2 regions of the Peptoniphilus sp. HMSC062D09 genome follow, and region 2 is predicted to be linked to the other one. Evidence: a T-box and tRNA genes for the amino acid it is inferred to sense, from the RefSeq annotation. Region 2 holds a T-box; the other holds one or more tRNA genes.

Region 1 (4,215 bases), on a different contig from region 2:
GAATTTAATCTTCTTTCCACTGCAGGTATGACTGATTCGCAAATTAGAAAAATGATAAATAATGAGCTAAAATTTTTAATTACAAGAATTCTTGCTATTTATGCATTTGTATTTGCCTTATCAGTTTTTGCAAGAGCAAAAAGAAGTCCTTATGAAGTAAATTTTGCTATTAGAGAAATTTTAATTAATATAAATTATATGCCTTTGTTATTTATTTTTATTGTAACAATAATTGGTTTACTCTTAGCACAAAAAAGTGGCATGAGAGAGCTATCTCGTGATAACATAATCGATAATTTAAAATAAATTAAATTTAAAGGAGACCTAGTCTATTTGGCTTTGGTCTCCTTCTTCTTTTCTATTTATTTTGCCCAATTCATGGAATACTTTACGGCTTCGTGCCATCTCTTCATTTTTTTATTTCTTTCTTCCTCTTCCATTTTTGGCTCAAAATATTTTTCTATTTCATTGTATTCTCTAATTTCGTCAATATTTTTCCAAAATCCAACTGCAAGACCTGCCATATAGCAAGCGCCAAGGGCTGTAAGTTCCACCACCTTTGGTCTTGTAACTTCAACTCCAAGAATGTCTGATAAAAATTGCATCAAGAAATTATTTTTGCTGACGCCACCGTCAACTTTTAGTGATTTTATTTTTGTCTTTGAATCTTCTTGCATGGCTTCCACTACATCGCAGCTTAGGTATGCTATTGACTCCAAGGCTGCCCTTATTATGTGATATTTATTGACTGAGCCTGTGAGACCAACTATAGATCCCCTGGCGTATTGGTCCCAATAGGGAGCGCCTAAACCTGTAAAGGCTGGTATAAAGTAGCAGTCGTTAGTGTCTTTTACCTTGCTCGCCATGTATTCTGAGTCATCTGCTTGGTCAAGTATTCTTAAGTTATCCCTCAAGAAATTAATGCAAGAGCCTGCTTCAAAAATTGAGCCTTCAAGGGCATATTTTACCTCGCCATTTATGGACCAAGCAATAGTAGATACAAGTCCATTTTGTGACCTTATGAGCTGGTCGCCAGTATTCATGAGTATGAAGGCACCCGTTCCAAAAGTGGATTTTGCCATTCCCTTTTCAAAGGAGGCTGTGCCAAAAAGTGATGACTGTTGGTCGCCTATTGCCGCTGCAATTGGTATTTCGCAGCCCAAATATTTTGACTTGCTCTTGCCATAGATTTCGCTTGAATTTTTTATTTCTGGCAGCATGGACTTAGGTATATCAAAAATTTCTAAAAGTTCGTCGTCCCACTTCTTTTCTTTTATGTTAAACAACATGGTTCTTGAAGCATTTGTGTAGTCAGTTATGTGAACTTCTCCGTCTGTGAGTTTATAGATGAGATAAGTCTCTACTGTTCCGAACAATAGTTCTCCTCTCTCTGCCATTTCCCTTGCGCCTTCTACATTTTCAAGAATCCATCTGATTTTTGTGGCAGAAAAATAGGGGTCTATTACAAGGCCTGTCTTTTCTTTTATTTTTTCTTCAAGACCCTTTTCTTTTAACTCTTCGCAATATTTTGAAGTCCTCTTACATTGCCAAACTATGGCGTTGTAGACTGGCTCCATAGTCTTTTTGTTCCAAACAATTGTAGTCTCTCTTTGGTTTGTTATGCCTATGGCAGCAATATCCTTTGGGTCTATTCCCTTGCGAGACATAGCTTCCACTGCAGTACCAATTTGCTTTGACCAAAGGTCTTCTGCTTCTTCTTCAACATAGCCAGGCTTTGGAAAGTGTTTAATTAATTCTTTTTGTGCAACTGATACTGGATTTCCTTTTTTATCAAAAATTATAGTTCTTGCAGATGTTGTACCTGCATCGAATGCCATTATGTATTTCATTTAATCACCATTCTTATTATATCATTAATGAGAGAGTTTTTTGCAATTTAACTTTTTTCCAATAAGTGCTATAATTATTTTAATCTTTGCTGATATGGCTCAGTTGGTAGAGCAATTGATTCGTAATCAATAGGTCGGCGGTTCAAATCCGCCTATCAGCTCCATTTTTATGAAAAAAGCTGACTTATAAAAGCCAGCTTTTTTTATCTTCCATATTTTTCTATAATATTATCAATCATTTTGGAATCTTTTGAACTGATATTGTAATAAATATTGTTTACTCTAATAGTAAGTCCAGTCTTCACAAAGGAGATCTTGTTGCCGCTTGTAAAGTAGACATTTATATAGTTTGCAATCTCAGCATTAGTGTCCTTGTTTGCTTGTTTTCCTCTCAAACTATTTAAATCTTTTACTATTTTATTTACAGTTTTTTCTTCCTTTATTGTCTTCATATTGTCTGTCTTAAATCCGATTATTTCGATATAATCTACATCTTTTGGATTGATATCAACTATTTTATTTCGCGATGATACTAGGCTCACCCCAAAAAACATAATCACCACAAAAAATATGAAGAGAACAATTTTTGATTTATTTGATTTTCTTCCTTTTCTCGCCATTATATATATAAAACTCCATTCATAAATACGTAAGCTCTTCCCCCGACGCGAACTCTATTCTCTCTATCAGCTATACTTGTGTAGACCTTGGAAATTCTGCCAATGTAATCGCCCTGTATCGCTGTTAAACTCTTTTCTTCAGTGATTTTATTTGAACTTAAATAATACATGGTTGCAGCAGTTGATGTGCCACTTCCAAACTCTTCGTCTTCACCAATTATTGGAGAAAAAGTTCTCTGTTTAATTTCTTTTCCATCCTTTGTTGTAAAGGCGTGAATAGAAATTATTTTTTCCTCCTCTGAAATTTTTAGTGCCTCTTTCTTATCGAGGACGATTGAAGATAGGGCTCTTTCATCTTTAACAGGCACTAGAATGTCGCAAGTTCCTGTTGAAATTTTTTCCATAGTCAAGTTTTCGCAGATTTCAAGTCCAATATCGTCCTTCTTTAAATTTAGAATCTTTAGAATTCTATCTTGGTCCTCAAATTTTTCTTCTAAGAGAACATCTAAATTCATGTAGACATTTTGAATTTTTCCATCCTTATATTCAAGTTCAACTGGAATCTTTCCAATTTTTGTGTGTTGAATAATTTTCTTTATACCTTCATCTTCACTTTTAATATATTCATTTTCCGCTAGAGCATAAAAAGTTGCAACTGTAGCGTGTCCACACAAGTTAATTTCTCCATAAGGAGTAAAAAACCTTGTCAAATAACGGTCTCTATCCAGTTCTCTTACAAAGACAATTACCGATTGATTTATGTCTTTGGCAATATTTTCCATGTCGAGATCAGTGAGTCTCCCGTCGTCAATTACAACTCCTGTTGAATTTCCCATAAAGGCCCTATCTGAAAAGGTTGATACTAAATATGTTGTATAAAATCTCTTCATATGTCACAAAGCCCTCTGTAAAATATAATCTGCAATCCTTGATAAGTCTTCATCACCATAATATTCAATCTCAATCTTTCCGATTTTTCCTCTTTTTTTGATACTTACCTTAGTCCCAAGTGTTCTCTCAATTTCATTTCTTAGGTCTTCCATGAAAATATCCGCAACCTCTCTCTTATCAGCCCTTGTGTTTGCACTATTGTCGTTAACAGGAAGGGAGTGTTTGATAATTTTCATAGCTTCCTTGTACTGTTTGTCGCCATCTTTAATAGATAGCAAATTTTTTCCATGAGATGTGCTGATTTTTTCTTCTTCCAGTAGTTTTAAAACTCTTGGGTCAAGCTTTAAAAGTCTAATGGTGTTTCCAATATATTGTCTACTCTTGCCAATTTCATCTGCAAGTTCCTTTTGTGTCAAATCTTGTGAATCCAAAAGGTGTTTGTAGCTCATGGCTTCTTCTACTGGATTTAAATCTTTTCTTTGAATGTTTTCTATAATTGCAATTCTGCTTGAAATTTCATCAGATACATCTTTTACAATAGCAGGAACGCTTGTAAGTCCTGCCTCTATTGCAGCTCTATATCGTCTTTCTCCAGCTATAATCTCGTACTTTTCATCCTTTTTCTTGAGAAGTAGTGGTTGAATTACTCCATATTTTTCAATGGATTTTGATAAATCATTTAACTCATCTTTGTCAAAATTTTTTCTTGGCTGATCTTCATTTGGAACAATGTCAGCTAGGTCAACCTCCATTAGTTTTGAAGTCTCTTCTTCTATAACTTCTCTTATTTTTTCGCTAGATGATAAGAAATTTCCAATTCCTCTTCCTAGTCCTGTTTTTTTAGCCATCTATTT
Region 2 (4,215 bases):
TTACCTGCAAAGTGTTCGATTAGGATACCCATAAATCTTTCAACTGAACCAAGTAGGGCTCTGTGAAGCATAACTGGTCTCTTTCTTTCTCCATCTTCATCAACATAAGTTAAGTCAAAGTTTTCTGGAAGTTGGAAGTCAAGTTGGATTGTACCACATTGCCAAGTTCTTCCAATGGCATCTTCTAGGTGGAAGTCAATCTTAGGACCATAGAAAGCTCCGTCGCCTTCGTTAATTGTGTATGGAAGTTTCTTTTCTTCTAGGGCTTCCTTAAGTGACTTTTCAGCCAAGTTCCATGATTCGATGTCGCCCATGAAGTCATCTGGTCTTGTTGAAAGTTCAATTGTATATTTAAAGCCAAAAGTGCTGTATAGGTAATCAGCAAGGTCAATCATCTTAAATACTTCGTCTTTAACTTGTGAGAATAGGCAGTAAACATGGGCATCGTCTTGAGTAAATGTTCTTACCCTAAATAGTCCGTGTAGGGCTCCAGAAAGTTCGTGTCTGTGAACAATTCCGTATTCAGCAAGTCTAATTGGAAGGTCTCTATAAGAGTGATTGTTTGAATTGTAAACTAAAATTGAGCCTGGGCAGTTCATTGGTTTTACTGCATAATCTCCGTCGTCAATTTTTGTGAAATACATATTGTCCTTGTAGTGATCCCAGTGTCCTGATCTGTGCCACAAAGCTTCGTTTAAGATAATTGGAGTTAAGATTTCTCCATAACCATTTTCATTTAGAACTCCTCTCCACCAGTCAAGTAGAGTGTTTCTCAAAATCATTCCATTTGGATGGAAGAATGGGAAGCCAGGTCCTTCTTCGTGCATGCTAAAGAGGTCAAGCTCTTTTCCAAGTTTTCTGTGGTCTCTCTTTTCAGCTTCTTCACGTCTTTCAATGTATTCATCTAATTGTTTTTGTTTTTCAAAGGCAATACCATAAATTCTTTGTAGCATTTTGTTATTTGAGTCGCCTCTCCAATAAGCACCAGCTATTGAAAGAAGTTTTATTGCCTTAACTTTTTTAGTTGAAAGAAGATGTGGTCCCTTGCAAAGGTCAGTGAAGTCGCCAATCTTATACATAGTGATCTTTTCATCTTCTGGAAGGTCTTCAATTAGTTCAACCTTGTAATCTTGATTTTTTTCCTTGAAATACTTTATTGCTTCTTCTCTTGAAACTTCAATTTTTTCTACTGGAAGATCTTTTTTAGCAAGTTCCTTCATTTTGTCTTCAATTGCCTTTAGGTCTTCATCTACAAATCTGTGTTCAAGGTCTAGGTCATAGTAGAAGCCTGTTTCAGTTGCAGGTCCAATGGCAAATTTTGCTTCTGGATAAAGTTCCTTAATTGCATAAGCCATTAAGTGAGATGCAGTGTGCCATAAAATTTTCTTTCCTTCAATGTCATCGAATTTTACAACTTTGAAGTGAGCATCTTCATAAACTTCATCGTCAAGTCCTAAAATTTCTCCATTGACAACAGCTCCAAGGGAATCTCTAAGAAGTCCTTGGGAGATATCTCCAGTAATTTCTTTTACCTTTACGCCACTTTCATATTCCTTTTGTGATCCGTCTGGGTATTTAATTATCATCATATCCTCCTAAAATTAAAAAATAAAATAAAAAAAGTCATCATCCCAAAGGACGATGACCGTGGTTCCACCTTAATTAAACTCGAGGGATTTAACGCATCCATACGCCATAGTTTGCTATGGGGCTCCAAGTTAGTTTTCAAAAATATAAAATTGGAAACTTGCACCAGCCGTTTCCTCTCTAAAAATTTTATATAATTTACTCTTCTTATCAAAGCCATTTTTAAAATTGCTCTTATATTAACATATAATCTTTAAAAATTCAAGAGTAAAGAGAAATTCTCTCTCAACTTACTAACATTTATTACCCTCTGTAAAGTTTTTAAAACAAAATTTTTCTATTTTTGATATAATTTATGAAGAAAAATTATTTGGAGGCAAATATGAAAAACAAGCTAAAATATCTTTTTATTTTGACTATCCTTATGGGTTCTATACCAATTCTTCCTGTTCTTGAAGAAAATCTTTATGGTTTTTTTGCATTTTTAAATTTTCATGGTCTAAGTTCCCTTGCCTTGCCTATTTTAATTTCACTGCCCCTTATCTACAAAAATAAAAATTTTTACTTTTTCTATATTTTGCTTATTCCAATTATCTACAACAACTTTTTCATATTATATTTTTCCAAAGTTGTGGATTACTCTTTCACTTCAATAATTTTCTTTGTGATTGGACTTTTTTTCTCCCTTTACTTAATTAAGTACAATAAAAAAAATCCTTAAGAGGAGTTAAATTATCCTATAAAAAATATTGAGCCATAATCTTCTATTGGGTCTTTGGATAAAATTTCAATTTCATAATCATATTTTTTTATAATTTTTAAAATTTCTTCATAGGAGGAGTGATGAGAAAAATCTCCTGTGAAGAATATTTTTTTGCCCAAGGCTCCACTTGCCCCACCTATAAAACCATAGTTAAAGTTTTGAAGTTTAATCTCCCCATGATTTATCTTATAAATTGGTATAAAATCCCTTAGGCTTTCATAAATTCCGCCGTCACTTGTAATGATAAAGTCCTCTGTCACAAGGGAGGAGCACTTGCCATAGCCCTGCTTAATGTTTTTCATCTCATAGCCAGAATTTTTGTAATAATCTAAGAGAACTTGATCTGTAAATTTTAGGTTGTGGATGAAATAATTTTTAAAAGTGAAGGCATTCAGGGGCACATCTTTTGGATACTTTTTTGACAAACTTGAATGTGATGGAAGGATCTTTTTGTCTGGAAAAATTTTTTTGTAGTATTCAAAATTATCTCTGTCCACAACAAGCTCTCCACTTGGAAGTGGGTGTACTAAAATATCTGGATGAGTGTCAAGCCCCTTTAAAAGGTTTTTGTTGGCACGAGTCCTCACTACTTCTCCATAAGCTTTTAATTTTTCGGCAGAGTCTTCTGGAAAGTTTTCTGCCACAATTACATATTTCATTTCATCATCTCGTAAATTATTATTGATGCTGCAACATTGGCATTTAAGGAGTCAACATTCTCTGAGATTGGAATATTTAAAAAACCCTTGGCATGGGACATCAAAAATTCGGATACTCCCTTTGCCTCGTTGCCTATTACGACAATGTCCTTGTCCTTAAATTTATAGTCCCTTGTGGATCTTGAGTTGTTAAGTGAAGTTGCAATAATATTAAAATCTAAATTCACCAAATCTTCCCGGCTCATAAAATAAATTGGGACCCTAAAAATTGATGACATGGAAGATCTAACTGTCTTTGGATTGTATAAATCGCAGGAGTTTGGCGAAATAATTAGTCCATCAAGACCAAAGGCATCAGCAGATCTTATCATTCCTCCAAGATTTCCCGGCTCTCTTATATCATCTAAGTACAAAAATTTCCCAGACTCTTCATGAAACTTTCTGTGGACCTCACTGTAGTAGGCGATTATGCCAGGTGAAGTCACTGCATCGCAAAGATTTTTGAAAATATTGTCTGAAAAAATAAATAAGTCTTCTTCCTTCACTCTTTTTCTTATGTCAGGGAATTTATTTTCCTTAAAGGAAGACTCGCTTAGGGCAATATATTTGGGTCTAAAGTCTCTTGCCTCTTCCATTACCAGGGGCTTTTCCACCATAAAAAGTCCATGCTCTTGCCTGTATTTTTTTTCCTTTAAACTCTTTAAAAATTTATAGGTCTCATTGTTTTTACTTGTGATTATCATTTTGCTCCTCGCCTTAAAGAAAAAAGCCCCGCAGGGCTCTTCACTTTTTATTTGAATTTACTTTTGTCTTTTAAATATTCTTTGACATCAATGACTTCGCCATTTTCCATAATTATTTTAAAGGAGTAGTCATAAACATAGGCTGCAGAAAGTCCAATAAGTGATGCAGGAAGCGCCAAAATCATTCCAATGGCAGATGTCGTTAGGGAAAGAGATAAAACTGTTTCATTTTCTTTTTCAACAAGAAGTCTGCTTGCGTTGCCCTTTCTCCAAATTTCCTTTATTGCGTCAACAATTTCGTCAAGATAATTTATAACTTCGTCAACATATTCTCTGCCTGTTTTACCTTCACGACTTTCGTAGGATTCTTTTTCCTCTTCGCTTTCGAACACCTTTGAAGCCTCAGCTGCCTCTTCGTATCTTCCTTCATTGATAAATTTTATAGCGTCATCAACATCGCCAT

What was found. The T-box of region 2 lies ahead of thrS (threonine--tRNA ligase). A T-box ahead of a tRNA ligase gene usually reads a tRNA of that ligase, here a tRNA-Thr.
Region 1: it encodes a tRNA-Thr, which carries the amino acid that the T-box ahead of thrS (threonine--tRNA ligase) is inferred to sense. The anticodon was not compared.

Annotation. Positions count from the first base shown of each region.
Region 1 is NZ_KV804709.1:131,483-135,697, reverse strand. It holds partial or broken gene HMPREF2801_RS05225 (FtsX-like permease family protein) at 1-306, shown strand, start outside; gene glpK (glycerol kinase GlpK) at 363-1,850, opposite strand; tRNA gene HMPREF2801_RS05215 (tRNA-Thr) at 1,939-2,014, shown strand; gene HMPREF2801_RS05210 (hypothetical protein) at 2,054-2,470, opposite strand; gene HMPREF2801_RS05205 (PhzF family phenazine biosynthesis protein) at 2,470-3,360, opposite strand; gene HMPREF2801_RS05200 (ParB/RepB/Spo0J family partition protein) at 3,364-4,209, opposite strand; gene HMPREF2801_RS05195 (ParA family protein) at 4,202-4,215, opposite strand, start outside.
Region 2 is NZ_KV804704.1:61,307-65,521, reverse strand. It holds gene thrS (threonine--tRNA ligase) at 1-1,586, opposite strand, end outside; T-box leader at 1,632-1,810, opposite strand; gene HMPREF2801_RS03790 (hypothetical protein) at 1,970-2,308, shown strand; gene HMPREF2801_RS03785 (DUF6873 family GME fold protein) at 2,320-3,009, opposite strand; gene HMPREF2801_RS03780 (TrmH family RNA methyltransferase) at 3,006-3,752, opposite strand; gene HMPREF2801_RS03775 (DUF4342 domain-containing protein) at 3,800-4,215, opposite strand, start outside.